DNA from 2 places in the Citrobacter sp. MNAZ 1397 genome. Region 2 is predicted to be linked to the other one. Evidence: predicted binding sites of a transcription regulator. Region 2 holds the regulator's gene; the other holds the start of a gene.
What was found. Region 2 encodes sigma-54, which starts transcription at its own class of promoters, with help from an activator protein. Its sites were predicted from a motif close to GTTGGCACANNTTTCGCTNT; they were not measured.
Positions count from the first base shown of each region.

Region 1 (15,401 bases), on a different contig from region 2:
GATATTTGCCTGCAAACCCCCATCTATTCAGATTATTGCACCCATCGGACCACTTTTATTTCCAGGTTATACTGAATAAGGAATCCGCTGCGTCGGTTTTATTTTTATTGAGGACACCTATGAGTCAGGCGCTTACAAATCTGTTGTCATTGTTGAATCTGGAAAAAATAGAGGAAGGTCTGTTTCGAGGGCAGAGCGAAGATTTAGGTCTGCGCCAGGTGTTCGGCGGTCAGGTGGTTGGTCAGGCGTTATATGCGGCAAAAGAAACGGTACCGGCAGACAGGCTGGTGCACTCTTTTCACAGCTATTTTCTGCGCCCCGGCGACAGCCAGAAACCCATCATCTATGACGTTGAAGTATTACGTGACGGTAACAGCTTTAGCGCCCGTCGCGTGGCGGCTATTCAAAACGGAAAACCGATTTTTTATATGACGGCGTCCTTCCAGGCGCCGGAGCCGGGATATGAGCATCAGAAGGCGATGCCTTATGCGCCCGCGCCGGAGTCGCTGAAATCCGAAACAGAAATTGCCCGCGAGCTGTCCGCGTTTTTACCGCCGCTGGTGAAAGAGAAATTTCTCGGCGATAAACCGATTGAAATCCGTCCTGTGGAATTTCACAACCCGCTAAAAGGACATGTCGCAGAGCCGACCCGCCAGGTCTGGATGCGCGCCAATGGCACGTTACCGCAGGACTTACGTGTCCAGCAATATCTGCTCGGCTACGCCTCTGACTTCCACTTCCTGCTGGTTGCGCTCCAGCCACACGGCGTTGGTTTCCTTGAAAAAGGCATGCAGGTCGCCACCATCGACCACTCAATGTGGTTCCATCGCCCGTTCGATCTGAACGACTGGCTGCTTTACAGTGTAGAAAGCACCTCGGCATCCAGCGCACGCGGTTTTGTTCGTGGGGAGTTTTATAACCGGGATGGCGTACTGGTCGCCTCCACGGTACAGGAAGGGGTGATGCGTAACCGCGGTACATCGGTCTGACCTTCCACACAATAACAAAAGCCTCCCGATGGGAGGCTTTTGTTGCTCAGGAGATAACTCAGTTCGATCAGGCGTTGTAGGCGTTCTCGCCGTGGCTGTTGACGTCCAGCCCTTCGCGTTCTTGATCTTCCGGAACACGCAGCCCTACGGTCATATCAGCCAGTTTGTAACCGATAAAGGCAACGATACCAGACCATACGATAGTGATGGCGATACTTTCCAACTGTACCAGAACCTGATGACCCATGGTCACGCCTTCGGCATAACCCACGCCGCCCAGAGATGTGGCTGCGAAGATACCCGTCATGATACAACCCACGATACCGCACACGCCATGGACACCGAACACATCGCAAGGGTCGTCAACACGCAGCCAGCGTTTCAGAGCAGTCACACCCCACAGCCCCGCCAGACCTGCAACGATACCCACGATCAGCGCGCCACCCACACCAACGTAACCACAAGCCGGGGTGATACCCACGAGGCCGGCAATCGCACCAGAACAGGCGCCCAACAGAGACGGTTTGCCGCGCAGAGCCCACTCACCGAAGACCCAGGAGAGAATCGCGCCCGCTGTTGCCACCACGGTGTTCACGAAAGCCAGACCGGCAATCTCGTTCGCCGCGCTCGCAGAACCCGCGTTGAAGCCAAACCAGCCAAAGTAGAGGATCGCTGTACCGGTAAACACCATCGGCAGGTTGTGCGGTTTAAAGGCTTCTTTACCGAAACCGACACGTTTACCAATCAGGTAAGCCCCCACCAGACCGGCAACGGCGGCGTTAATGTGAACAACAGTACCACCTGCAAAGTCCATTGCGCCATGCGTTGCCAGCAGACCGCCGCCCCATACCATGTGTGCAATCGGCACGTAGGAGAGTGTCAGCCATACCACGACGAAAATGAGTACCGCAGAGAAACGGATACGTTCTGCCAGCGCGCCGACAATCAGTCCGACGGTAATGCAGGCAAACGACCCCTGGAACGCGACGTGAATATACTGATAGATGGTGCCCATCAGCGCTTTCAGCTCAATGTTTTTCAGCATCACCCAGTCGAAGCTACCGAAGAAACTGCCGCCAGTGCCAAAGGCCAGAGAGTAGCCGTAAACCACCCACAGTACGCATACCAGCGCGAAGGTAACCGCAACCTGCGTCAGCATAGAAAGAACGTTTTTACCGCGGATTAAACCACCATAGAACAGGGCGATGCCCGGAATTGACATAAACAGCACCAGCGCGGTGCAAATCATCATAAAGGCATTGTCGGCTTTATCGACGACAACCGGATCGGCTGCCATGGCCAGACATGGCAGTAGAGCCAGCGAGGCCAGACCCGCTTTTAATATTGCTTTCTTCATTTACCCATCCCCTCACTGTGTGCCAGGTATTACAGTGCCGCTTCGTCGGCTTCGCCGGTACGAATACGAATGACGCGTTGCAGCTCAGCAACGAAAATTTTGCCGTCGCCAATTTTTCCGGTGTAGGCCGCTTTGCTAATGACATCAATTACTTCATCAAGCTGATCGTCAGCAATCGCCACATCAATCTTCACTTTTGGCAGGAAGTTAACGCTGTACTCCGCACCGCGGTACAACTCAGCGTGCCCTTTCTGACGTCCGAAACCTTTCACTTCGGTCACGGTTAACCCTTGAATACCAATTGAAGACAGCGCTTCACGAACGTCTTCCAGTTTGAATGGCTTAATTACCACGGTAACCAGCTTCATAGATCCCCCTCCAGTCGAAAATCGATAATGGCCGCAGCTAACACGCCAGAGATATTGCAAGCGGTGTGCCAAAATTGAAAAACGGGAAAATTTCAGGTTGTTAAGCCGTAGAAGAAGGTTGTCATAGCGCAGCGATGAAAATGGGAATGGTTCAGATTGTTCCTGGAAAAGAAAAACGCACCACGACAGTGCGTGGTGCGTTACTTTTTTGCACCAACAGCGAATCCTGTTAGTAGCATGCTTAATTTTGGTGCATCAGGCGATTAGCGATTCTTCTCGGACGCTGGCGGCGAGCTCTTCTCCTGCCAGTTGCAATTGGTACATCTGCCAGTAGCGCCCTTTTGCCTCAAGCAGTTGCTGATGCGTACCCCGTTCAACGGCCTGGCCGCGATTGAGAACAAGGATAGTTTCCGCCTCGACAATCGTTGAAAGTCGGTGTGCAATCACGACCAGTGTCGTGCGCTGCCTGACCGCCACCAGCGCCTGCTGAATGGCTTTTTCGGTGCCTGAGTCGATGTTTGCCGTGGCTTCATCCAGAATCAGGATTTGCGGCGTATCAACCAGAACACGGGCCAGCGCCAGCAATTGCTTCTGCCCGACGGAGAGATTATTCCCCTGCTCGCCCAGGCGGGTATAAATCCCTTCCGGCATGTCACGCGCCAGCCCGGCCAGTTGTACAACCTCCAGCGCATGCCAGACCTGCTCCTCTGAAATATCGCGCCCCAGCGTAACGTTGGCGAAGAAGGTATCCGCCATCACCACCGGGTCTTGCTGCACCATCGCCACCCCTTTACGCAATGTGCTGTGGCTCAGCGCGGACAGCGGTCGGCCATCCAGACGAATTTCCCCTTTGGTCAGCGGATAATACCCCATGAGCAGGCTTGCGAGCGTGCTTTTACCGCTGCCGGTATGCCCCACGAGGGCCACAAAGCTGCGGGGAGGGACATTCAGGCTTATATCCTGCAGTACCAGACTGTCATCGCGATAAGCAAACGAGACATCGTTAATCTCAATCGCTCCGCTTTTTAACGGCTCATCGTCATAACCATAAGTCTGGCGTGGACAGTCCATCAACTCAAAGACACGCTCCCCGGCTACTACCGCCTGCTGGAGCATCGACTGCTGGGTCGTCAGCTCAATTAACGGTTCATTCAGGCGGCCAAGGTAGCTAATAAAGGCATACAACACCCCCACTTCCATCGTGCCAGCCGAGCTAAAACCAAACAGCATTAACAGGCCACACAGCACCAGCGCGGAAAACAGGCTCAGTAAGGGACGCAACAGGAAGCCGTCGAGGCGTAGCGTCTGCATTCGCGCCAGATAATGGGAACGGCTTGCCGACCCCATGCGCTCACCAAATCGCGCCTGCTGGCGAAACTGCTGAATTACGCTCATCCCATTGATGATTTCGTTGAAACCATCGTTGATATCGGCCAGGTAGGCCCGCATGCGGCGTACAATCGGCGTGCTGTAACGCTGATAAATCAACATCACGATGATCACTGCCGGGAAGATGCAAATCGCGACAAGCGCCATGCGCCAGTCGAGGCTGAACATCGCCACCAGCATTGCGCCAATCAGTGCCGCACTGCGCAATACCGTCGCCACCACCGTCACATAGAGATCGCGGATCACTTCGGTATCGTTGGTCACTCGTGAAATGATCTGCCCGACAGGCTGGGTATCGAACGCGCTCAGCGGCTGTCGCAACGCGGCATCCATCACGTCGGTACGCAACCGCTGCACCACGCCGACGGCGGCCTGGTTAAACAGTAACGCCTGGGCATAATGCAGCCCGGCCGCCAGCATCTGCAGGCCAATATAGGCCACGACCATTCCCGCCACCAGACCAACAGGCAGGTAGCTCCTGGCCACCATATTATCGATAAAGTAGCTGATTAGCGCCGGACCGGAGACTTCCGCCGCCGCCGCAACCCACAGCATCACGACGGCTTTTGTCAGTGGTTTACGCCACGGGGAACCGTAAACCAGCAGACGTTTCAGGGTGGGCCACTGCTGCACAAACTTACGCATCAACCGCCTCCTCAGGGGCGTCATCCAGCGCCGCTTCCAGTTGCTGATAGCGATACATATCGCGATACCAGCCGGGCTGACGCGCAAGCTGTTCATGCTGTCCGCGCTGCCCGATATGTCCATGCTGCATCACTAAAATCTCACTGGCTTCCGTGAGCGCCGACAGGCGATGGGCGCTGATAATCACCGTACGCCCCTCCCCCCATTGACGCAGGTTGTGCAAAATCTGATGCTCGGTGCGGCCATCCACGGCAGAGAGCGCATCATCCAAGAGCAAAATCTCTGCATTAAGCAACAGCGCTCGCGCAATAGAGATACGCTGCTTTTGCCCGCCGGAGAGCATCACGCCACGCTCGCCAACTTCGGTATCGTAGCCCTGCGGCAGTCGCAAAATATCCTCATGTACGCTGGCCAGTCGTGCCACATGTTCAATCTCTTCCTGCGTCGCGCCAGGTTTGCCCAGCGCAATATTACTGGCGACAGTATCGGAAAACAGGAACGGCGTCTGATTCACCACCGCCAGGCGGCTGCGCCAGTCATCAAGTTTCAGTTGCGTCAGCGGCACCCCATGGAAACGAATGTCCCCTTGCTCAACATCAAAATGGCGTTGAATCAGCGACAGCAAGGTGGATTTACCCGCCCCCGTTGGTCCGCAAATCCCTAACATCTGGCCAGGTAACAGAGAGACGTTCACATTCGACAAAATCGGATGTGTCGTTTGCGGATAAGTAAACTCACGAATCGCAATCTGCAGGCTACCGCGCCCTTCCGGAACCGGTTCAGTGCCGTCGGTGACAACCGGCGCTTCCGCCAGCATATCGCGGATACGGCTATAAGCGGCGCTACCGCGCTCAACGATGTTAAACATCCAGGCCAGCGCCAGCATCGGCCAAATCATTAATCCAAGATACATGGTGAAGCTGGTGAGCTGCCCCAGTGTGAGCGAGCCCTGAATCACCATCCAACTCCCGCCTCCAATCGCCAGCAAATTTGCCATACCGATAGCAATATAAATGGTCGGATCAAAACGGGCGTCGACGCGGGCTACACGCATGTTTTTCGCCCCGGTATCAGCCGCTTCGGCGGCAAACAGCGCCGATTGCCTGTCTTCCAGACCAAACGCCTTGATCATGCGAATGCTGGTCATGCTTTCCTGGGTACGATCATTAAGCGAGGAGAACGCCGCCTGCGCCAGCTTGAAGCGCTGATGCAACTGGTCACCGTAATGCTTAATAAAAATGGCCATAATCGGCATGGGTAACAGGGAAAGCAGCGTCAATTGCCAGCTAATCTGCGTGGACATCACCACCAGCACCACACAGCCCATCACCAGTGAATCCACCAGCGTAAGCACACCTTCCCCGGCGGCGAACACCACCCGGTCAACGTCATTCGTGGCGCGCGCCATTAAATCACCGGTACGGTGGCGCAGATAAAATTCCGGATGCTGGCGACTGAGCTGGCGGTAAAAATCTTCGCGTAGCTCGACAGCAAGTTGATACGACGCGCCAAACAACCAGACGCGCCAGACATAACGCAGCAGGTAGATGACGATAGCAATCAGCACCAGCGCACCTACCCACATCATGACCTGCGACGAGGTAAAGTGCTGGCGGGTAACGCCGTCAACAATGATCCCCACCACCTTAGGCGGGACGAGTTGTAAAATCGCAATAATGATAAGCAGGCCTACAGCACCGAGATAACGTCGCCACTCCCGGCGAAAGTACCAGCTTAACTGAGCAAATAATCGCACGCGGTTACATCCTGAACGTGATTTTTCCGGCTACCGCCGGGAGGGTTATTCAATGGGCAAAGCCGTGGTGTATTTAATCTGTTCCATCGCAAAACTGGATGTCACATCGGACAAGCCAGGCACACTATTAACCAGTTTTTTGTAGAAGTCGTCATAACGCTTCATGTCCGCAACCTGAACGCGTAACAGGTAATCATACTCCCCCGCCATACGCCAGAATCCCAGGACTTCCGGCATTTCCGAGACTACAGCGGTGAAACGACAATACCAGTCGCTGCTGTGATGCTGGGTTTTGATCAGCACAAATGCGGTCAGACTCAGGCCAAGTTTCTCCGCATCCAGCACGGCCACGCGCCCGAGAAGGATGCCCTCCTCCTCCAGCCGCTTTAGACGTTTCCAGCATGGCGTGCTGGTCAGATTAACGGCATCTGCCAGCGCCTGCAAAGAGAGTGTGCAGTCCTGCTGGAGCAAAGAAAGCAACTTACGATCTATTTTATCTAGCATTACGTCTTCCGGGAGAAAATTTTTCTCTTAACAGTCTATTTCAAAGTTTAAATGGCAACAATTTTTCCTGCATTTTCCGCTAATCTGGGCACAAAATGATAAATGGAAATGATGTATGAACAGTGACTGGGTTAAGCATGCTATTAACGAAATCAATGCCGATTATCAGCGCTCTGCGGACACGCACCTGATCCGTCTCGCACTGCCTGCTTTTCCCGGCATTCGGCTCTATTTGAAAGATGAGAGTACACATCCAACCGGGAGTCTCAAACATCGTCTGGCGCGTTCGCTCTTTCTCTATGGTCTTTGCAACGGCTGGATTAAAGAAGGCACCACCATTATTGAAGCGTCATCCGGCTCAACGGCAGTCTCAGAAGCTTATTTTGCCCGTCTGCTGGGGTTACCGTTTATTGCTGTTATGCCCTATTGCACAGCCAAACGAAAAGTCGAGCAGATTGAATTTTACGGGGGTCGCTGTCACTTCGTGGAGAGCGCCTGCGAGATTTATGCGGCCTCAGAAATGCTGGCTCGCGAGCTGAATGGCCATTATATGGATCAGTTTACCTATGCCGAGCGCGCCACCGACTGGCGGGGTAATAACAACATTGCAGACAGCATTTTTCGCCAGATGAAAAACGAGCCACATCCGGTGCCGGACTATATCGTCATGAGTGCCGGGACGGGCGGCACATCGGCAACTATCGGGCGTTATATTCGTTGCCAGGGCTACAGCACTGAACTGATGGTGGTAGATCCAGAAAACTCGGTGTTTCTCGATTTCTGGCAAACCCGCGAGGCAGGGCTACGCTCTGCGGTGGGGAGTAAAATTGAAGGGATTGGCCGACCACGCGTTGAACCGTCATTTATTCCTGATGTCGTGGACGAGATGCTGAGGGTACCCGATGCTGCCAGCGTGGCGACGGCCCAATGGCTGGAAACACAATTGGGCCGTCGGGTTGGCGCATCGACCGGCACTAATATGTGGGGAGCATTACAACTGGCGTCGCGTATGCGCGACGAGGGGCGGAGCGGATCTATCGTGACCCTGCTGTGTGACAGTGGCGATCGTTATCTTGATACCTACTACAACCCGCTGTGGGTTGAAGCCAACATCGGCGATGTTCGCCCATGGCAGGAAGAAATTAACGCGCTGGTGAAATAAAAAAGCCAGGTATTCAACCTGGCTGCTGGAAAGATCTCATCATTCGGGGGAATAAGGAAGATTAGGTGTATCCAGCCAATGCGTTAAGAAGTGCGATACGGCCTGATCGCGGCAGTGTCCGATAACCGGTAAGTGTGGAAGCGCGGCACGCAACTGTGGCATGGCATTTCCCATGATCATGCCGCGCCCTACACTTGCCAGCATCTCTCTGTCATTCATGGCGTCACCAAACGCCATACAATCCTGCATCGGCACGCCCAACCGCGAGCTGAGCATGGCCAACGCCGACCCTTTGTTGCAACCGAGCGGTAATACCTCCAGACAATAAGACGCGGAAAAGCATAAATTAGCGCGTCCGCCTGACGCCTCATTAAGCTGGATGCGCAGGCGGCACAGGTCGTCATGTTCTCCCACAAAACAGACTTTGGTCACGTCATGGGCAGGCAGCCGCTTTAGATCCATCAACTGGTAAGTGAACCCGCTGTAGATATGTTCGTCCAACGCCTCCGGGACAGGTTTATCCGTCATCCAGCCGTCATCGTTAAACACATGGATGCTGGCTTGCGTATCCCATTTGCTGTGAAGTATCAGTTCAGCCACTTCGGGATCAAGATCCTGGCGATGTAAAAGCTCCCCATCCAGAGAATGGACGCGTGTGCCGTTACCGGTTATCAAAAAAGCGTCCAGCGCGAGAATGTCGATAAGTTTGCGCATCTCCAGCGCATGCCTGCCGGTCGCAAAAGTGAGAGTAATGTCGCGTTCACGCAAACGGCGTAACGTTGCCACCGTTTGCTCACCAAGGCGGTGATCGGGCATGAGCAAAGTACCGTCCATATCAAAAGCAGCCAGCCGGGCCATATTTCATCTCCAGATGTGATGCCGTGTATTGCGCAGAAGTATTGCCTGATATATACGGAAGTAATAGTGAGCAGATAGAGATAATTGTTCCGGGTTTATGCGACTTCTTAACCGACTCAATCAATACCAGCGCCTCTGGAAGGTCTCATCAGGCGAAGCGCAACAGGTCAGCGTGGCAGAACTTGCCACACGCTGTTTTTGCAGCGAACGCCATATGCGTACGCTGTTACGTCAAATGCAGCAAGCAGGCTGGCTGCACTGGGACTCCCGTTCCGGCCGGGGTAAACGTGCGGCGTTACAGTTTTTGCGCACGCCGGAATCCTTGCGCCAGGAGATGATGGAGCAGGCGCTTAATGAGGGTCAGCAACAAAATGCGCTGGCGCTGGCGCAGCTCGCACCGGAAGATTTGCGCATCTTACTGAACCCCTTCCTCGGCGGGCTCTGGCAAAACGACACCCCGACGTTGCGCATTCCTTACTACCGTCCCCTGGAGCCGCTACGCCAGGGGTTCTTACCCGGCCGGGCGGAACAGCATCTTGCCGGGCAAATCTTCTCTGGCCTGACGCGCTTCGTTGACGATAGCTTTTTACCGCAGGGCGATTTAGCGCATCACTGGGATATTAGCGAGGACAAGCTGCGTTGGCGGTTTCATATTCGCACGACGCTGCACTGGCACAACGGCGATGTTGTGGATATTCGCCAGTTACAAACGCGCTTTATGCTTCTCCTTGAGCTGCCCGCTTTACGGACACTTTTTGCCAGCGTCAAAAGCGTGGAGGCCACCCACTCACACTGCCTGACGTTTACGCTACATCATCCGGATTTCTGGCTGGCGCACCGGCTTGCCAGCTATGCCACCACACTGGCGCATCCGCAAATGCCGCTTATCGGTACCGGGCCGTTCCGTCTTACCTCATTCAGTAATGACCTGGTCAGGCTGGAAAGTCATGAGCAGTACCACCTCACCCATCCCTTATTGAAAGCTGTGGAGTTCTGGATTACACCGCAGCTTTTTGAGCAGAATCTCGGGACCAGTTGTCGTCATCCTGTGCAGATTGCGATTGGCGAACCCGATGAGCTCGTGCACCTGCAGCCCGTGAGTAACAGTGTCAGCCTGGGGTTTTGTTATCTGACACAGCGTATTGGCGCAAATCTCACTCCGGCACAATCACGGCGGCTTGTGCAGATCATCCATCAGACGTCGTTGCTGGACACGCTGCCACTGGATGAAAATCTCATTACGCCCAGTAAAGAGCTACTCCCTGGCTGGACGATTCCACGGTGGCCGCCGGATGAGAGTGTTGAGCTACCGTCCAGGTTAACCCTGCTTTACCATCTGCCAGTGGAGTTACACACCATGGCGCAACAGTTCAAACATTATCTGGCCGTGCTCGGTTGCGAAGTTACGCTGATCTTTCATGATGCGAAGACCTGGGATGGGTGCAGTGCACTGGCACAGGCGGATTTAATGATGGGGGACAGGCTGATTGGCGAAGCCCCGGAGTATGCCCTGGAACAGTGGCTGCGCTGCGATCCGGTCTGGCCCAATGTACTCAGCCGCGCGCAATTTTCTCATATGCAGGCGACGCTCGATGCCGTGCAAAGCGTGCCGGATGAAACTGCACGTAGCGAGGCGTTGCAGGCGGTATTCAGCCATCTGATGGATCAGGCCATACTGACACCGCTGTTTAATTATCAGTATCGCATTAGCGCCCCCCCTGGCGTCGAAGGCATTCGACTGAACACTCGTGGCTGGTTTGATTTTACTCAGGCCTGGCTACCGGCCCCGGCGCGGTGAAGAAGCTGGTCGAGGCAATCCGCACGCGCTACCATAGCGCCTTTATGAATGAATACCGGGATTCCTTATGAAACGTGCCGTAGTCGTGTTCAGTGGCGGGCAAGACTCTACAACCTGTCTGATTCAGGCGTTGCAACAATACGATGAAGTGCATTGTGTCACCTTCGATTATGGTCAGCGTCATCGTGCGGAAATCGATGTGGCGCGCGAACTGGCGTTACAGTCAGGCGCCCGAGCGCATAAAGTCCTTGATGTGACGTTACTGAATGAACTGGCGGTCAGTAGCCTGACACGCGACAGCATCCCGGTGCCGGATTATCAGCCTGATGCCAGTGGTATCCCGAATACGTTCGTGCCCGGGCGCAATATTCTGTTTTTAACCCTGACGGCGATTTATGCGTATCAGGTGCAGGCCGAGGCAGTGATTACCGGCGTTTGCGAAACCGACTTTTCGGGTTATCCGGACTGCCGTGACGAATTTGTCAAAGCCCTGAACCATGCGGTGAATCTGGGCATGGCGAAAGACATTCGCTTTGAAACGCCACTGATGTGGATAGACAAAGCCGAAACCTGGGCGCTGGCCGATTACTGGGGCAAGCTGGAACTGGTGCGCAATGAGACGCTGACCTGCTATAACGGCATCAAAGGCGATGGCTGTGGACACTGTGCCGCCTGTAACCTGCGGGCGAATGGTCTGCGCCACTACCTGGCCGATAAGGCCGGGGTGATGGCTGCCATGAAAAAGAAAACCGGGTTGAAGTAACGCACCCTTCTGGTTTCCCGGGTGCGCTGCGCTTACCCGGGCTACCTGCTGTGCGGCCAGGTGTCCTCTCCACGGAGAGAGGGAGCAAACACTAAAAATATTGCCGTTTTGCTTTTACTGATCTGGGCTAACGTCTCGGTCGACATTCCCGGGTCCGCTTACCCTGGCTACATTGTGTATCCACTGTGATAATCGCGTCGCCCGGATAAGGCATTTGTGCCGCATCCGGGTGAGTTTGCTGTAGTGTCACGCCTCTTCGCGGATCATCTCCTCCAGCCTTTCACGTAACTCCCCTTCCAGCGCCAGCGCCTTTTGCGTTTTCAGATCGATACACACAAAGGTCACCAGTGCGTCGGCTACCACTTCGCCTCCAGGCTCCAGCGTCACGACCTGACTAAGCACGCCGCTTCGTCCATTAATCTGTTTAACGTGACTGGTCACGGTCAGACGATCGCCCAGCACGGCAGGACGACGGTAGTTGATATTGATGTTGACGACCACGAACGCGATGTTGTTCGTCGTCATCCACTTAAAGTTTTCATTGTTTTCCAGCCCATCCCAACGCGCTTCTTCCAGGAATTCCAGATAACGGGCATTGTTCACATGCTGATAGACATCGAGGTGATAACCACGAACTTTGATCTGAGTCTGCATAGCGCTTTAACCTTCACTTTTGTTATAGGAACAGAGGCCATAACTGGTATGACCTCTTTAGTCTGGCAAAATTTCGCGACTACGCAAGCCCCATCTTTTACAGCGTCAGGTTTCCGAGGTTGCGTTCAACAAGCGCGCTCCCCATACCAGGCACCTGCTTGAGATCGTCCAGGGTTTTAAACGGCCCGTATTCTTGCCGGTAGCTGACTATCGCCTGGGCTTTTTTCATTCCCACGCCATTCATCACCCGCGCCAGATCCTCGGCGCTGGCCGTGTTAATGCTGACTCTGGTGCCATCCTCGTCGGCACTTTTTACCGCGTCAGGTGTTTTGGCCACCGGCGTCGCGCCATTATCGGCTTTAGTTTGTACTGCAGGGGCTTTGGCGCCAGTATCGGCAGGGGCCGCCAGCGTATTATGGCTAATGCCAGCGCAGGCAAAAGACAGGGTCAGTAGAAGTGCTTTGATTCCATGTTTCATGCTGTTTCTCCTTGGTGTTTAACAACGACGCTACGATAAACAAGCGGGGAAAACGGTACAAATGGCGGATGACAAATGTGGAAAAGGCCGCGAAAGCGGCCTTTTGAATTGCAAAGCATTGCAATATTTGTGGGAGGCGTCTCGTTATTCCTGCTGTTCCATAATGGCGCCAAGTTTAATTTTGGCCTCTTTACGCAGGTTGGTCATCAGTGCCTCGAAAGCAATCTGGGCATTGTTCTGGGTAATTCCCTGAACCATCGCTTTCTTCTGATCGTCCGGCATAGTACCGGCTTTTACTTCATCCAACGCCAGAATCGCGACATTGCCCTGAGCATCGTTCGCTATGCCATAACCCGGTTTGTCTTTCTCCGGCAGCGGCAGGCTAAATGCGGCCTGGCTAATCGGATCCTGACCGGTACGGGTCAATGTTTTGGCTGCACCAAAGCTTAACCCTGCGGCTTTCAGCGCATCGTCGCCTTTACCCGCTTTCAGTTCAGCGATCAGCTTGTCAGCATCCAGTTTGGCCTGCTGCTCCGCTTTGTTGTGCTTAACGATATCACTGACCTGAGCTTTAACCTCTTCCAGTGGCTTGATCGCTTCTGCTTTATGCTCGCTCACACGCAGCACAAAGGCACGGTCACCATCGACAGTAATAATGTCAGAGTTACTGCCTGGCGCACCGTTCACCCCGACCAGACCACCATCAAAGATAGCATTGGCAACCGGTTTAAAATTGAGTTCTTGCGGCAGGCTGTCACGGCTAAACCAGCCGGTTTCAACGGCTTTTGTCCCGGCGACTTGCTCAGCGCCCGCCAGAGACTCATTATCGTTGCTTGCAGCTTCGCTCACCTTCTGCTGCAAAGCGTACCAGGCATCGAGCGCCTTATCCTGCTTCACTTTTGCGGCGATCTCATCGTGCACTTCGCTCAGCGGTTTCGCTTTTGCAGGCTGAATGTCGTCAAGGCGCACCACCAGGAAGCCAACGGAAGATTTGATCACACCTGACAGTTGGCCTTTGTCTTTCAGGCCCGAATTTTTCAGTTCGTCAGGTGTGGTGGCCGGCTCCAGCCACCCCATATCACCGCCGTTACGGGCAGAGATGATGTCGGTAGATTTTTCTTTCGCCAGTGCGGCAAAATCAGCCCCTTTGCTCAGCGCGTCCAGTACGGCTTTCGCATCATCTTCCGTTTTGGTCTGAATCACGCTATAGCGATTACGCTGCGGCTGCGTGAACTGATCCATATGCTGATCATAGTAAGATTGAATATCCGCGTCGCTGACGTTCTGCTGCATATTGGCCGCATCCAGCTTGATATAGCTGACGCGGAACTGCTCAGGGGAGACAAAGCGGGTTTTGTTCTGCTCATAGAAACCGGCAATCTCCTGGTCGCTTACGCTCTGTTTTGCCGCCAGCGCATTTACGTCGATCAGCGCCTGGCGCACAACGCGCTGTTGGGAAACCAGCGCCGCCAGCTCGTCCGTCTCACCTTTCAGCATAAAATCAGTGCCGGCAACTGCGTTGATCAGTTGCTGAGATGTCAACTGATTGCGCAGCGCTTGCGCATACTGGTCCGCACTCATACCCATCTGGTTGACGATACCGTTGAAACGGTCGTTATCGAATTTACCGTTGGTCTGGAAAGCCTGAGTGGAGAAAATCGCTTTCTTAACCTGCTCATCGCTGATGCCCAGGTGCAGGTTATGCGCGTACTGATCCAGCAATGCTTCGTCAATAAGACGGTTCAGCACCTGCTGACGCATAGATTTGATGTAGTTTTCATTCGCGGCCAGCTCTGAGAACTGGTCACCCAGTTGCTGCTGCATACGATTACGTTCACTGGCAACCGCATTTTCGAATTGCGCGCGACCAATCTCCTGGTCATTAACCTTTGCGGCATAATTATTGTTACCGCCAATAAGGTAGCTACTGACGCCGGTCAAAATGAACGACACGATAATGACGCCGAAAATGATCTTGAGCACGATGCTGTTTGCTGCCGTGCGTAAATTGTCCATCATGGTGTAACAACACTCCGCTGTAGGTGACTGTAGACCTCGCGCAGTCACTCAGTTTCCCGACGCTGCGTATAGGGTCGTATTTTGACAAGAAAAGGGGGCAATTGTCAGCCCACAACTCGCAGAAACTCAGATAAGAGTGACTGAATAAATAAAAAAGGCACATCTCTCGATGCGCCCTTGTACTTTTCACCTTCCCACCGGGAAAGCGATCAGTTAACCGCGTCTTTCAGTGCCTTGCCTGCGCGGAAGCCTGGAACCTTAGCTGCGGCGATAGTGATTTCTTTACCGGTCTGAGGGTTACGGCCTGTACGCGCAGCACGCTCTTTAACGGCAAAAGTACCAAAACCTACCAGCGCTACATCGTCCCCTTCTTTCAGAGATTCAGTAACAGAAGCAATTAAAGCATCTAACGCACGTCCAGCAGCCGCTTTAGAGATGTCAGCTCCCGCGGCAATCTTGTCTATCAGTTGAGATTTATTCACTCTTCTCTTCCTCTCTTTATAATTTATATCGCGCCTGAGTCCTTCACAGCGCGACCGCGCAGCAGTTATATCAGGCCTGTCATGCCCTTACAACACCAGTTGTTGATGACACACCCAACCAGCAATCTAAATTAGCTATACAAAAAAAGGCTGGCAAGTCCGAAATGCCTTACCAGCCT
Region 1 covers NZ_JAKIVH010000001.1:2,906,521-2,921,921, forward strand. Annotated here, with positions in the region: gene tesB (acyl-CoA thioesterase II) at 120-989, shown strand; gene amtB (ammonium transporter AmtB) at 1,057-2,346, opposite strand; gene glnK (P-II family nitrogen regulator) at 2,376-2,714, opposite strand; gene L2097_RS13690 (SmdB family multidrug efflux ABC transporter permease/ATP-binding protein) at 2,970-4,748, opposite strand; gene L2097_RS13695 (SmdA family multidrug ABC transporter permease/ATP-binding protein) at 4,741-6,504, opposite strand; gene L2097_RS13700 (Lrp/AsnC family transcriptional regulator) at 6,550-7,008, opposite strand; gene L2097_RS13705 (PLP-dependent cysteine synthase family protein) at 7,124-8,170, shown strand; gene cof (HMP-PP phosphatase) at 8,210-9,028, opposite strand; gene L2097_RS13715 (SgrR family transcriptional regulator) at 9,126-10,826, shown strand; gene queC (7-cyano-7-deazaguanine synthase QueC) at 10,894-11,589, shown strand; gene L2097_RS13725 (YbgC/FadM family acyl-CoA thioesterase) at 11,836-12,243, opposite strand; gene L2097_RS13730 (helix-hairpin-helix domain-containing protein) at 12,341-12,721, opposite strand; gene ppiD (peptidylprolyl isomerase) at 12,866-14,740, opposite strand; gene hupB (nucleoid-associated protein HU-beta) at 14,950-15,222, opposite strand.
Region 1: the regulator sigma-54 is predicted to act here: its motif matches at 2,768-2,787, upstream of glnK (P-II family nitrogen regulator).

Region 2 (15,401 bases):
TGAACATAAGGAAAAGTAATTGCCGGAGAGGTGAATGAAATGGCGGTAATCTTGACTGTTTATGCAATGAATAAAAGCCTTGCCGGGCGATTGATCCACATCATCGCCGTCGAAAGCTAAAAATGGCAGGCTTGGCCCTTTTCAAAGGCACGGCCTGTCAGATTATGCAGTTACAAAAATTAGTCAATATGTTTGGTGGGGATCTTGCCCGTCGTTATGGGCAAAAGGTTCATAAATTGACGCTTCACGGCGGTTTTAGCTGCCCGAATCGTGATGGCACTATCGGTCGGGGCGGTTGCACGTTCTGTAATGTGGCCTCCTTCGCCGATGAGGCGCAGCAGCATCACTCCATTGCCGAACAGCTGGCACATCAGGCGAACCTGGTGAATCGTGCTAAACGTTATCTCGCCTATTTTCAGGCTTACACCAGTACCTGGGCCGAAGTACAGGTGCTGCGTTCTATGTATCAACAGGCGATAAGCCAGGCCAGCATTGTTGGCCTGTGCGTCGGCACGCGCCCGGATTGCGTACCCGAGGCGGTGCTGGATTTACTGAGTGAGTATAACGATCAAGGCTATGAGGTCTGGCTCGAACTGGGATTGCAAACCGCACACGATAAAACACTGCACCGTATTAACCGTGGGCATGATTTCGCCTGTTATCAGCAGACCACCCGTCTGGCTCGCGAGCGCGGGTTGAAAGTATGTAGTCATCTTATTGTTGGTTTGCCAGGTGAAGGGCAGTCGGAATGCCTGCAAACCCTCCATCGTGTGGTAGAGACAGGCGTAGACGGTATCAAGCTGCATCCCCTGCATATTGTGAAGGGCAGCATCATGGCAAAAGCCTGGGAGGCGGGCCGTCTGCAGGGCATTGAACTGGAAGACTATACTGTCACTGCCGGGGAGATGATCCGCGCAACGCCACCGGAGGTGATTTACCATCGCGTCTCCGCCAGCGCTCGCCGTCCGACGCTGCTGGCGCCGTTGTGGTGTGAAAATCGCTGGACGGGAATGGTGGAGCTGGATCGTTATCTTACTGAACATGGTGTGCAGGGTTCCGCATTGGGCCGCCCATGGATCCAGCCGTGACGGTTGCCTGACACCGCATTTTTCGCACAACCTTCAACGCGTTGCTCAGAATTGGGTATTATTGAGCGGAATTGTTTAAGGAAATCGCTATGAAGCAAATCCGTTTACTGGCGCAGTATTACGTCGACCTGATGATGAAGCTCGGGCTGGTTCGTTTCTCCCTGTTACTTGCCCTGGCGCTGGTGGTGCTGGCTATCGTCGTGCAAATGGCGGTGACGATGGTATTGCAGGGGCAGGTGGCGAGCATCGACGTCATTCGTTCTATATTTTTTGGCTTGTTGATTACCCCCTGGGCGGTCTATTTCTTATCGGTTGTCGTTGAGCAACTTGAAGAGTCACGTCAGCGCCTTTCGCGGCTGGTGGACAAACTGGAAGAAATGCGCGATCGCGACCTCAAACTCAATATTCAACTTAAGGACAACATCACCCGGCTTAACCAGGAGATGGCCGATCGCGAGAAAGCCGAAGCTGAACGTCAGTCGACATTTGAGCAGCTTAAAGTAGAGATGCAGGAGCGCGAGCAGACGCAGATTCAGCTTGAACAGCAATCCACATTTTTACGCTCTTTCCTCGATGCCTCCCCGGACCTGGTTTTCTATCGCAACGAAGACAAAGAGTTTTCCGGCTGTAACCGGGCGATGGAACTGCTGACGGGCAAAAGCGAGAAGCAACTGATTAACCTGAAACCGCAGGATGTCTATGCGCCGGAAGCGGCGGAAAAGGTTATCGAGACCGATGAGAAGGTGTTTCGCCACAATGTTTCGCTGACCTATGAACAGTGGCTGGATTATCCGGATGGGCGAAAAGCCTGCTTTGAAATCCGTAAGGTGCCCTACTATGACCGCGTAGGTAAGCGCCACGGCTTGATGGGTTTCGGGCGTGATATTACCGAGCGTAAACGCTATCAGGACGCCCTGGAACGTGCCAGCCGCGATAAAACCACCTTTATTTCCACTATCAGCCACGAACTGCGTACGCCGCTTAATGGCATCGTCGGTCTGAGCCGAATTCTTCTGGATACTGATTTAACGGCTGAGCAGGAAAAATACCTGAAAACTATCCATGTTTCTGCCGTCACTCTGGGCAATATCTTCAACGATATTATCGACATGGATAAAATGGAACGCCGTAAAGTCCAGCTCGATAATCAGCCGGTGGATTTCACCAGCTTCCTTGCCGACCTGGAGAACCTTTCCGGCCTGCAGGCACACCAGAAAGGTCTGCGCTTTGTCATGGAGCCTACGCTGCCGTTACCGCATAAGGTGGTCACTGACGGTACGCGGTTGCGACAGATCCTGTGGAACCTTATCAGCAACGCCGTCAAATTTACCCGTGAGGGACAAGTCACCGTACGTGTGCGCTATGACGAAGGCGATATGCTGCACTTCGAGGTCGAAGATTCCGGGATTGGCATTCCTCGCGATGAGCTGGATAAAATTTTCGCCATGTATTACCAGGTGAAAGACAGCCATGGCGGCAAGCCTGCTACCGGCACAGGGATTGGCCTCGCCGTATCACGTCGTCTGGCGAAAAACATGGGCGGTGACATTGTTGTTGCCAGCCAGCCGGGCAAAGGCTCTATCTTCACGCTGACCGTTCACGCGCCTGCGGTAGCGGAGGAGGTGGAAGATGCCTTTGAAGACGATGATATGCCGCTGCCAGCGCTGCATGTGCTTTTGGTGGAAGACATTGAACTTAACGTGATCGTTGCCCGTTCCGTTCTGGAAAAACTGGGCAGTAGCGTGGACGTTGCGATGACCGGCAAGGCCGCGCTGGAGATGTTTAAACCCGGCGAATACGATCTGGTACTGCTCGATATTCAGTTGCCGGATATGACCGGGTTGGACATCTCGCGCATTCTCACCAGCCAGTTTGCCCGCGACGATTTACCACCGCTGGTGGCGCTTACCGCCAACGTGCTGAAAGATAAAAAAGAATATCTGGATGCAGGGATGGACGATGTCTTAAGCAAGCCGCTGGCGGTCCCGGCATTAACTGCCATGATTAAGAAATTCTGGGATGCGGACGAAGAAGAGGAGCAAGGCGCAATGTCTCATACCGATGGTCAAAAATCACAAAACCTGCTGGATATCCCGATGCTTGAGCAGTATATCGATCTGGTTGGGCCGAAGCTGATTACCGATGGGCTGGCGGTATTTGAGAAAATGATGCCGGGCTATCTGAGCGTTCTGGAGTCAAATCTCACTGCGCGGGATCAAAAAGGGATCGTCGAAGAGGGGCACAAGATCAAGGGTGCCGCTGGATCGGTCGGCCTTCGTCACCTGCAACAGCTGGGTCAGCAAATTCAGTCACCCGATCTGCCAGCCTGGTGGGATAACGTCGGTGAATGGGTTGAAGAGATGAAGCAAGAGTGGCAGCACGATGTGGATGTATTGAAAGCGTGGGTAGCAACCGCTGGAAAAAAATGACCCCGGATTAACCGGGGTGCGCGAATACTGCGCCAACACCAGGGAAATCGTGGCTGCGCCGTAAAGTTATATTTTTTTATCAAGGGCGCAGTCGGGAAAATTTGAACTGCACGCACATAAGATAGCAAATCTTAAAGTATTTGTTACATCAATCAGTGAAATGTGTGAAGCATAGCGCCCTTATCAAAATATTTAATTATCCCGAGTACGTTGCATAAAGGACGAGCAAAATGAAAAAAATCGGTGTTGTTCTCAGCGGATCAGGCGTTTATGACGGATCGGAAATCCACGAAGCTGTCATTACCCTGCTGGCGATCGCTCGTGAAGGCGCTGAGGCAGTATGCTTTGCGCCTGACAAGCGTCAGACCGATGTCATTAATCATCTCACGGGTGAACCGATGAGTGAAAGTAGAAACGTGCTGATCGAGGCGGCCCGCATTGCTCGTGGTGCGATCCTTCCGATCGCGCAGGCATCAATAAACGATCTGGATGCGCTGATTGTGCCCGGCGGATTTGGCGCAGCGAAAAATCTGAGCAGCTTTGCCAGTCTCGGTAGTGAATGTGTGGTTGACCCGGATCTGAAACGGTTGGTTCTGGAGATGCACCAGGCGGGAAAACCACTCGGTTTTATCTGTATTGCGCCTGCGATGCTGCCGAAAATCTTTGATTTTCCGTTGCGCCTGACGATTGGAACGGATATCGATACGGCGGAGGTGCTTGAAGATATGGGTGCTGAACACGTGCCTTGCCCTGTCGACGATATTGTGGTCGATGAGGATAACAAAGTGGTGACCACACCGGCGTACATGCTGGCGCAGAATATTGCGGAGGCGGCTACAGGGATCGAAAAACTGGTCTCCCGCGTTCTGGTGCTCGCTGAATGAGAGGGTTGCGTGGCCCACTCATGGCGAAAATCAAAAAGCTATTACTCCGTGTGGTCCTGGCGCTGGGAATCTTCTGGGGCGGTGGTATTTTGCTGTTCAGTTTTATGCCGGTACCGTTTTCAGCCGTCATGGTCGAACGGCAAGTGGGGGCCTGGCTGACGGGGGATTTCGGTTATGTTGCTCATTCGGACTGGGTGGGTATGGACGAGATTTCACCCTGGGTGGCGCTGGCAGTGATTGCCGCTGAAGATCAGCGTTTCCCGGACCATTGGGGGCTTGATTTTGGCGCGATTGAAAAGGCCTTATCGCACAATGAGCAGCATGAAAATCGGATTCGCGGTGCATCAACCATTTCCCAGCAGACCATTAAAAATCTGCTGCTCTGGGACGGCAAAAGCTGGGTGCGAAAAGGCTTTGAAGCGGGTTTAACCCTGGTCACCGAGGCTGTCTGGACAAAGCGGCGTATTCTGACCGTCTATTTGAACATTGCTGAATTTGGCGATGGTATCTTTGGCGTGGAGGCGGCTTCGCAGCGTTATTTTCATAAACCTGCCAGCAAGTTGACGATGGCTGAGGCGGCATTGCTGGCAGCAGTATTGCCGAATCCGGTACGCTTTCGCGCTGATGCGCCTTCAGGGTATGTGCGCAGCCGACAGGCGTGGATTATGCGCCAGATGCGTCAGCTTGGAGGAGAGGATTTCCTGGCGCGCAATAAACTGCATTGATGATTCCCTCTCCGCCTGGAGAGGGAAAACGCGCGTTGTCAGTCTTCGTCAAACCCGGCGATAAAGAGCGCAATGACAGCCGCCAGCGCTTCTTCTTCCTGAGGGCCCGTCGCTTCTATCTCAATTTGTCGGCCCTTCGCGGAGTCCAGCATGAGAAGCGCAATCACACTATTAGCCTCGGCTTCGGTTCCCTCGTCGTTACGCAACAGTACCTCAGCATCAAAGCCCTGAACCAGTTCAAACAGTTTCATCGCCGGGCGCGCGTGCATACCCAGCTTATTGGTGATTTCAACAGTTTGTTTTACGGTCATGTTTTCCGTTTTTCCAGCGTACGATGACGAGACTGAACGTTTTTACCGCGTGAGCGGAAATAGTCTGCAAGCTGTTCAGCAACATAGACGGAACGGTGCTTACCGCCGGTACATCCAATCGCTACCGTTAAATAGCTGCGATTATTGGTTTCCAGCATTGGTAGCCACAGTTCGAGATAACTGCGGGTCTGGTAAATAAAATTGTGCACTTCCGTATGTCTGTCAAGGAAGGCTGCAACCGGTTTATCCAGCCCGGTCATCGGGCGTAATTTCGGGTCCCAGTGCGGGTTAGGCAAGAAGCGAACGTCAAACACGTAATCGGCATCAATAGGGATACCATGCTTAAAGCCAAAGGACTCGAACACCATAGTCAGTTCGCGCTCGCGTTTACCCAACAGTCGGGTACGGAGCATCTCGGCGAGTTCATGAACGGACATTTCCGATGTGTCGACGATGAGATCGGCGCGTGAGCGCAGTGGCTCCAGCAGATTACTCTCTTCATCGATGGCGCTTTCCAGCGACAGGTTTTTGCTGGAAAGAGGGTGCAGACGACGTGTGTCGCTGTAGCGGCGGATCAACGTGTTGCGATCGGCATCCAGGAACAGCAGTTGCGGAGAAAAATAATCCGGCAGGCTGCTCATTGCCTGCTCAAAAATTTCCGGCGATTCCGGCATATTACGCACATCGATGCTGACGGCGGCAGACGTCTGACGGTCAGCCAGCGTTCTTGCCAGCTCCGGCAAAAGAACGACCGGCAGGTTATCGACGCAGTAAAATCCCATATCTTCCAGGGCGCGCAGGGCCACTGACTTACCTGAGCCCGAACGACCACTCACGATCATCAGGACCATGGGCCAATTCTCCTCAGAACCAGCGACACAAGGGAAGCTGTTGCGTTACGCATCGTCATTTTCGCCTTCTGTCAGCGTGATGATCTGGTACAACTCTTCATCGCTTTGCGCTGAGCGCAGACGGCGACAGATGGTTTTATCCGCCAGACGCTTGGCCACCAACGAAAGCGTATGCAGGTGGGTTTTGGTCTGATCGGCGGGAACCAGAAGCGCGAAGAGCAGATCGACTGGCTGGTTATCAATAGCATCGAAGGCGATGGGTGTTTCCAGTTGCACAAAAACACCAACGGCACGAAGAGTATCTTCTTCGAGTTTTCCGTGAGGGATGGCGATACCGTTACCAATACCGGTACTGCCCATTTTCTCACGCGTCAGGATCGCTTCGAAGACCACTTGTGGTGGCAGGCTCAACTGCTTTGCTGCCAGTTCACTGATAATTTCCAGCGCACGTTTCTTGCTCTGGCAGTGAACACCACTACGGGTACATTCCTGGTTAAGGACATTGCTCAATTGAAGAGCGGAATCGTTATTCATCATAATTTCACCTAAGCGTCGCCAGTGCAGACACCCTGCCGGGTTGCGGCAGGGTGATACGCGCCAGACGAGTGCCCGGACAATTAGTGTTGTTTCAGTTTATCTTTATGTTTCGTGAGTTGCCGCGCCAGTTTATCAATTAAACCGTCGATGGCAGCATACATGTCTTGTCCTTCCGCACTGGCATGAATCTCCCCCCCGTTTACATGCAGGGTCGCATCCGAGATATGAGTCACTTTCTCCACTTTCAACACAACATAGACCTGATTGATCCTTTCGAAATATTGTTCGAGTTTGGCAAATTTCGCGGTAACGAATTCGCGCAGGGCCTCGGTTATCTCGACGTTATGTCCTGTGATGTTAAGCTGCATAGTGTCTTCCTTATCGGTTAAGTCACACCAGCTGTTTGCGCTGATTAGACGGCGGAATGGATAAAGACTCTCGATACTTCGCAACGGTTCGCCGCGCTACCATAATACCCTGATCGGAGAGCATGGTAGTCAGCTTACTGTCACTCAACGGCTTCGCAGGATTCTCTGCGGCAATTAATTTCTTCACCAGTGCGCGGATAGCCGTCGACGAGGCTTCGCCACCGCCTTCGGTATTCACATGGCTGGAGAAGAAATATTTAAGCTCAAAGATGCCACGCGGACTGTGCAGATATTTTTGGGTCGTGACACGGGAAATCGTGGATTCATGCATCTCGACGGCCTGAGCGATATCGGCCAAAACCATCGGTTTCATAAATTCTTCGCCTTGCTCGAAGAACGCCTGCTGCTGTTCAACAATGCAGCGGCTCACCCTTAACAGGGTGTCGTTGCGACTCTCAAGGCTTTTAATCAGCCATTTCGCTTCCTGCAGATTGCTACGGATAAACTGGCTGTCGGCATCGTTACGCGCACCACCGCACATGGCGGCATAGTGCTGATTGATCTGCAAACGAGGGATGCTGTCGGAGTTGAGCTCGACCGTCCAGCGCCCATTGTGCTTACGCACCAGGACATCAGGGATAACATACTCGGGCTCACCTGTCTGGATTGACTGACCCGGACGTGGATCAAGAGACTGGATTAAATTGACCGCCTCTTTCAGCACTTCTTCTTTCAGACGTGTTACGCGCATCAGCGTACGGAAGTCGTGGTTTGCGAGCAGATCCAGATGATCGCTGATGATTAAACGCGCTTCCTCACACCAGGGGGTCTCTTTGGCAAACTGAGAGAGCTGGATCAACAGGCAATCGCGTAGATCTCTGGCCGCGACGCCAACCGGATCGAAACGCTGAATACGTTTCAGTACCGCTTCGACTTCATCCAGACCGATCTCTTCATCGCCCATGCTTTCCAGGATGTCTTCCAGCGGAACGGTGAGATAACCTGTGTCATCAACAGCGTCGACAATTGAAGTCGCAATGGCGCGATCGGTGTCTGAGAAAGGGGTGAGCTCCACCTGCCACATCAGGTAATCTTGCAGCGACTGGGTGGTCTCTCCCTGATAAACAGGCAGTTCATCGTCAAGATAATCGGTGCTGCTGCCAGACGGGGTGCCAGCGGTATAGATTTCATCCCAACTGGCGTCCAGGGGCAACTCTTCGGGCATCTCTTTTTGTTCGAGAGCGTCGGCAGTATCCAGGCCTTCATTATCCTGAGATTGTTGCGCATCCACTTCTTCGTGAAGATCGGTTTGCTCAAGCAATGGATTACTTTCCAGAGCTTGCTGGAGTTCTTGCTGAAGTTCCAACGTGGACAGTTGCAGCAGGCGAATAGCCTGTTGCAACTGTGGCGTCATGGCTAGCTGTTGGCTGAGCCTTAATTGCAAACCTTGCTTCATATTCAGAGCAGTACTCTCCGACTAAACACGTCAATAAACCCTACCCTATCAGAGTCTGAAGTCTTCCCCAAGATATACGCGCTTAACATGTTCGTCTTCAAGGATTTGCTGAGGCGTACCGTGCGCGATCAAATGCCCCTGGCTGACAATATAAGCACGCTCACACACCGCCAACGTTTCGCGAACGTTGTGATCGGTAATCAACACGCCAAGCCCGCTATCACGCAGGTGCTCAATGATGCGTTTGATATCAATGACCGATATCGGGTCAACGCCGGCAAACGGTTCATCCAGCAGGATAAATTTAGGGTTTGCCGCCAGCGCACGAGCAATTTCGACACGACGGCGTTCGCCGCCAGAAAGCGCCTGCCCCATATTGTCGCGCAGATGTTCAATATGGAACTCTTCCATCAACTCATTCGCCCGATCCACGCGCTGTTCGGATGTGAGATCATCGCGAATTTGCAGTACTGCCATGAGATTGTCAAATACACTCAGGCGCCGGAAAATAGAGGCTTCCTGCGGCAAGTAGCCGATACCGCGACGCGCCCGGGCATGCAGCGGCAGCAGGCTGATATCTTCATCGTCGATGATGATATTGCCCGCATCACGCGACACGATACCCACGACCATGTAGAACGTTGTGGTTTTACCTGCACCGTTAGGACCGAGCAGCCCGACAATTTCGCCTGAATTGACTGTCAGACTGACATCTTCCACCACACGGCGGCCTTTGTAGGCCTTGGCGAGATTCTTTGCAGTTAATGTTGCCATAACGAATTAATTACTCTTTTTTTGCGCCGGAGCCGGGGTTTGATTGTTGTTCTTATCCTGCAACTGCGACGGCACCAGAACCGTCGTCACGCGTTTACCTTTATCGCTGAAAGCCTGCATTTTCTGCTCTTTCACCAGATAGGTAATTTTGTCGCCCGTGATGTTGCTATCAAGCTGTTCAAGGTAGGCATTGCCTGTCAGGACCACGAAGTCTTTTTCCAGCTCATAGTGCATCTGGGAAGCATGGCCTTTTACGGGTTTGCCGCTATCCTGCATCTGATAAAAGGTGGCAGGATTACCGTAGCCATCAATGATCTCTTTACCTTGCTGGCCACCTGGGCGCGTAACCACAACCTTGTCGGCGTTGATTTTGATGGTGCCCTGCGTTACGACAACATTGCCAGTGAAGGTCACCACATTCCCTTGCATATCCAGCGATTGCTGATCGGAATCGATATGGATAGGTTGCTCGGTATCGCCAGTTACCGCAAGCGCCGGAAGACTGGCGGCAAAAAGGACACTGGCCAGGGCAAAATTAAGGCTGAGTTTGTTTGTTCTGAATTTCATAGGAGCTTCTAACCTTTTCAATAAGCTCGGCGTTTTTGCTGCGTAAATTGCCGCGCATTTTCAGGCCGGTGGAATTAAATGTTGTTCCGTATAACGTGACTTGATCATCAGAGGCGACATCCTGCGTGATCAGGTTTATCTGGGCGTTATCCGTCGTGATTTTTCTCAGTTGAGCGTCCGCAGTCAGGGCGTTGACCTCAACATGCCCATAAAGATAAAGCATCCGGTCATTGGTCAGCTTCGCTTTATCCGCCTTGATGGACCAGTCAGGAATTTTATCTTTGTCGAAAGTCGTCAGCACTGGCTGGGTAAACCAGGTGATAGCATCAGCAGAATAGTATTCAACATGCTGTGCTATCAGCCGATAGTTCAACGCACCTTCCGGACTGTAGACTACCGTATCGGTATGCTCGCTTTTATACGTTGGGTCAGTATTGTTAACCGTAACTTGTTCAGTCTGTTCGCGATCGGCCAGGTTCACCCCAATCAGTATCAGTGCGACCAGTGACAGCACAATGATGACCCAACGTCTGGTTTTACTCATATTGATTGCCCTTTGGCCTCATCAAGCTTGCCTTGCGCCAGCAATAACAAATCACACACTTCACGAACCGCACCGCGTCCGCCTGCAATACGGGTGACATAATCCGCCCGGGGAATCAGCAGCGGATGCGCATCCGCCACCGCCACGCTTAAACCAATTTCTGCCATCACAGGCCAGTCGATGAGATCGTCTCCGACATACGCAACTTGTTCCGGTACCAGAGAAAGTTTGTTCAATAACTCGCGATAAGCTAACAACTTATCTGATTGTCCTTGATAGAGGTGCGTAATGCCCAGCGTTTCGCAGCGGTCTTCCATCAGTTTAGCTTTTCGGCCAGTAATAATGGCAACCTCAATGTCGGATGTTAATGCACAGCGGATACCGTAACCATCGCGGACGTTGAACGCTTTCAACTCTTCTCCATTATTACCCATGTAGATGGATCCATCCGATAAAACACCATCTACATCAAGAATTAACAGCTTAATTTTTTCTGCCTTCGCCATTACCTGCGTACTGACGGGTCCGTAGCATGTCGCAAGCGACGCTCCAACATTACTCATTCTTCGATCCTTTTTCACACCACGCCCGCGCGCAGCAAATCATGCATATGTACCACACCCAGCAATTGGTCGCCATCTGCAACCAAAACAGAGGTGATGTGGCGGGACTGCATCAGATTAAGCGCGTCCACCGCCAGTGTGCCAGGACGCACGCGGATACCTCCAGGCGTCATTACCTCAGCAATCCCTAAACTACGTACATCTGCGCCCATATCAAAGACACGGCGCAAATCGCCATCGGTAAAAATGCCTTCGATCTTCATCAGATCGTCGCAAATCACCGTCAGGCCTAAATTCTTACGCGTGATTTCGAGAAGAGCGTCACGCAGCGTGGCGTCTTTGCTCACATGCGGAATTTCATCCCCGGTGTGCATGATGTCATTGACCCGCAACAGGAGCTTACGTCCAAGCGCGCCGCCTGGGTGAGAAAGCGCAAAATCCTCAGCGGTAAAACCCCGGGCTTTCAACAGTGCGACTGCCAGAGCATCTCCCATTACCAACGCGGCGGTAGTGCTGGAGGTCGGCGCCAACCCTAATGGACAGGCCTCTTGCGGCACCTTCACACACAGATGAATATCAGCCGCGCGACCCATACTGCTGTCAGGACGGCTTGTCATACAGATCAGGAATACTTTCAGTCTCTTGAGCACCGGGATCAACGCCAGGATCTCATTCGACTCTCCGGAATTCGACAACGCGATCACCACATCCTGCGACCCGACCATACCCAGATCGCCATGCGCCGCTTCTCCCGGATGAACAAAGAAAGAAGAGGTACCGGTACTGGCGAATGTTGCGGCCATTTTTCGACCAATATGACCCGATTTCCCCATCCCCATTACGACGACTTTGCCGCTGCAATAGAAAATCTTTTCACAAGCCTGTGCAAAGTCCTGATTAATGTATTGGTCAAGCTGGGCCAGACCTTCACGTTCAATTTGCAAAACGTCCCGGCCAGCCTGCTGAAAGTCGAAGCCCGGTTGCAGATCGATATGCGACATAAATGTGTGTCCAATTATCCTGTCAGACGCGGCGTAACCCAGTACAGGAATGCTAACCAGGTGATAAAACCGCCTAATAGTAATGCGCCAGTTCCTCTGCCTGTCTGCTGCTTACGTCGCCAGCAGGTGAGGGCAAAAATGACGCTGACCAGTAACATCACGCCGTAATCTCGTGTAAAAGCCAGACTATTAAAATGACCTGGCGCGATCAGCGCGGGTAAACCCAGCACCAGCGTGATGTTGAAAATATTCGAGCCGATGATATTACCGATCGCAATATCGTCTTCTCCCTTACGTGCCCCGGCAATGGCGGTTGCCAGTTCCGGCAGACCCGTCACAATGGCAATCACCGTCAGGCCGATGGTTAATTCGCTCATCGCGAAATGGTTTGCGACCACCGTGGCGTTGTCCACTACCATGCGCGTTGACATCGGCATAATGATAAGTGCGACCCCGAGCCACAAGAATGCCACTGACAGGCTACCGCCACGCGGCAACTCTGCAACTTGCTCACGTGTTAGCGTATCGCTACCTTGCAGCTCAGCCAGACGGGCGATTTTAACAATGTATACCAGCCATAGCACGGCCAGCAGAAGTAAAAACAGGCCGTCCAGCCAGGTCAGTTGCCCGTCAAACAGCACCAACCCTGCCAGCAGGCTGGTTATTAACATTAGCGGCAATTCACGGCGCAGGATATCGGAATGGACGGTAAATGGATGCAGGAGCGCTGCGAGTCCCAGGATCAACAGAATATTGGTGATGTTAGAGCCGAGAGCCGTCCCAATGGCCAAATCAAGTTGGCCGTGCATGGAGGCCGCAACGGAGACAATCATCTCCGGAAGAGAGGTGCCAATACTCACCACTGTCATCCCAATGAGCAACGGTGGAACACCCAAACTGCGACACAAAATTGAGGCGGCGAATACCAATCGGTCAGCGCTGTATACCACTAACAGTAAACCAATAATTAACAGCGCCGTCGCTAAAAGCATCTAAAGTCCTTTCTTGAGGTATAATCTGCCGGTCCGCAGGCTGCGATTGCCGGGGAAAACCGGGAATTTTAAGCGGCGTAGAGAATTCTTAATTTTGACTTTATGCGGCTCAAAAGTAAAACAAATGCCAGCTTTCGCTAACTCATACGGGTAATATTCTGTAAAAATGGTGGGTTCTTGCAGTTATCCGGCGTCATGCTTAGACCCAATCAAGGCTTATAAGGAAGAGTGAATGAGCCAGACTGTGGCGAATCTGGTCGATATCCGTGGCGTGAGTTTCTCCCGTGGAAGTCGGCGTATTTTCGACAATATCTCGCTGACGGTGCCACGCGGTAAAATCACCGCCATTATGGGGCCGTCCGGGATTGGTAAAACAACATTGCTGCGTCTTATTGGCGGACAGATACCGCCAGACGCGGGCGAAATCCTCTTCGACGGTGAGAATATCCCCGCGATGAGTCGCTCCCGGCTGTTTACCGTTCGCAAACGAATGAGCATGTTGTTCCAGTCCGGCGCATTATTTACCGACATGACTGTGTTCGATAATGTGGCCTATCCGTTGCGCGAGCATACGAACTTACCAGCCCCGTTGCTGAAAAGTACGGTCATGATGAAACTGGAGGCGGTGGGACTGCGTGGTGCAGCAAAACTCATGCCTTCCGAACTCTCTGGTGGGATGGCGCGCCGCGCGGCGCTGGCAAGGGCTATCGCGCTGGAGCCAGATTTAATCATGTTCGACGAACCTTTTGTCGGCCAGGATCCTATTACCATGGGTGTGCTGGTGAAGCTTATCTCTGAACTGAATAGCGCGCTGGGCGTCACCTGTGTTGTCGTCTCCCATGACGTGCCGGAAGTGCTGAGCATCGCCGACTATGCGTATATTGTTGCAGACCGTAAAATTGTGGCGCAGGGCAGCGCGCAAGGCTTGCAAGAAAACGCCGACCCTCGCGTCCGTCAGTTCCTCGACGGCATTGCTGACGGCCCCGTTCCGTTCCGCTATCCCGCAGGTCAATATCAATCCGATTTATTTGAGACAGGGAGTTAAGCCACTCATGTTGTTACATGCACTGGCGTCGCTTGGACATCGCGGGATTAAGACGATCGCGACGTTTGGCCGCGCTGGTTTAATGCTCTTCAATGCGCTGGTCGGTAAGCCGGAATTTGGCAAACACGCGCCGTTGCTGGTGCGCCAACTCTATAATGTGGGTGTCCTGTCGATGCTCATTATTATCGTGTCCGGCGTGTTTATCGGCATGGTGCTTGGCTTGCAGGGCTATCTGGTGCTTACGACCTATAGCGCGGAAACCAGTCTGGGAATGCTGGTGGCGCTCTCCTTGTTGCGTGAACTGGGGCCCGTTGTCGCTGCTCTGCTTTATGCCGGGCGCGCGGGTTCTGCACTGACGGCGGAAATTGGCCTGATGCGCGCGACTGAGCAACTTTCAAGTCTTGAAATGATGGCTGTTGACCCCCTGCGGCGCGTGATTTCTCCTCGTTTTTGGGCGGGGGTGATCTCCTTGCCATTGCTGACGGTTATCTTCGTTGCGGTCGGTATCTGGGGCGGCTCGCTGGTGGGTGTGAACTGGAAAGGAATCGACTCAGGGTTCTTCTGGTCGGCGATGCAAAACGCCGTCGACTGGCGACTGGATCTGGTGAACTGTCTGATTAAGAGCGTTGTCTTTGCCATTACCGTAACCTGGATTGCTTTATTTAATGGTTATGACGCGATCCCGACTTCCGCCGGGATCAGTCGGGCAACGACGCGTACCGTTGTGCACTCTTCGCTGGCCGTGCTTGGTCTTGATTTTGTGCTCACCGCATTGATGTTTGGGAATTGAGTTCATGCAAACGAAAAAAAGTGAAATTTGGGTAGGCATTTTTCTGTTACTGGCGCTGCTGGCGGGGTTGTTTATCTGCCTGAAAGCGGCCGATGTTGCCTCTATGCGTACCGAACCGACGTATCGCGTGTACGCAACCTTCGACAACATTGGCGGCCTGAAAGCGCGCTCGCCGGTCCGTATTGGTGGCGTGGTGGTTGGCCGTGTTGCTGATATTGAACTCGATCCAAAAACTTATCTGCCGCGCGTCGCGCTGGACATCGAAGAGCGTTACAACCAGATTCCTGATACAAGCTCACTGGCTATTCGTACGTCAGGTTTGCTGGGGGAGCAATATTTGGCTTTGAATGTGGGATTTGAGGATCCTGAACTGGGAACTTCTATGCTTAAAGAAGGCAGCACAATCCAGGATACGAAATCCGCAATGGTCCTTGAGGATCTGATCGGACAATTCCTTTACAACAGTAAAGGCAGTG
Region 2 covers NZ_JAKIVH010000004.1:336,338-351,738, reverse strand. Annotated here, with positions in the region: gene mnmL (tRNA modification radical SAM protein MnmL/YtqA) at 165-1,088, shown strand; gene arcB (aerobic respiration two-component sensor histidine kinase ArcB) at 1,178-3,517, shown strand; gene elbB (isoprenoid biosynthesis glyoxalase ElbB) at 3,748-4,401, shown strand; gene mtgA (monofunctional biosynthetic peptidoglycan transglycosylase) at 4,422-5,126, shown strand; gene npr (PTS phosphocarrier protein NPr) at 5,165-5,437, opposite strand; gene rapZ (RNase adapter RapZ) at 5,434-6,288, opposite strand; gene ptsN (PTS IIA-like nitrogen regulatory protein PtsN) at 6,334-6,825, opposite strand; gene hpf (ribosome hibernation promoting factor) at 6,906-7,193, opposite strand; gene rpoN (RNA polymerase factor sigma-54) at 7,216-8,649, opposite strand; gene lptB (LPS export ABC transporter ATP-binding protein) at 8,698-9,423, opposite strand; gene lptA (lipopolysaccharide ABC transporter substrate-binding protein LptA) at 9,430-9,990, opposite strand; gene lptC (LPS export ABC transporter periplasmic protein LptC) at 9,959-10,534, opposite strand; gene kdsC (3-deoxy-manno-octulosonate-8-phosphatase KdsC) at 10,531-11,097, opposite strand; gene kdsD (arabinose-5-phosphate isomerase KdsD) at 11,112-12,098, opposite strand; gene L2097_RS21175 (calcium/sodium antiporter) at 12,113-13,090, opposite strand; gene mlaF (phospholipid ABC transporter ATP-binding protein MlaF) at 13,323-14,135, shown strand; gene mlaE (lipid asymmetry maintenance ABC transporter permease subunit MlaE) at 14,143-14,925, shown strand; gene mlaD (outer membrane lipid asymmetry maintenance protein MlaD) at 14,930-15,401, shown strand, end outside.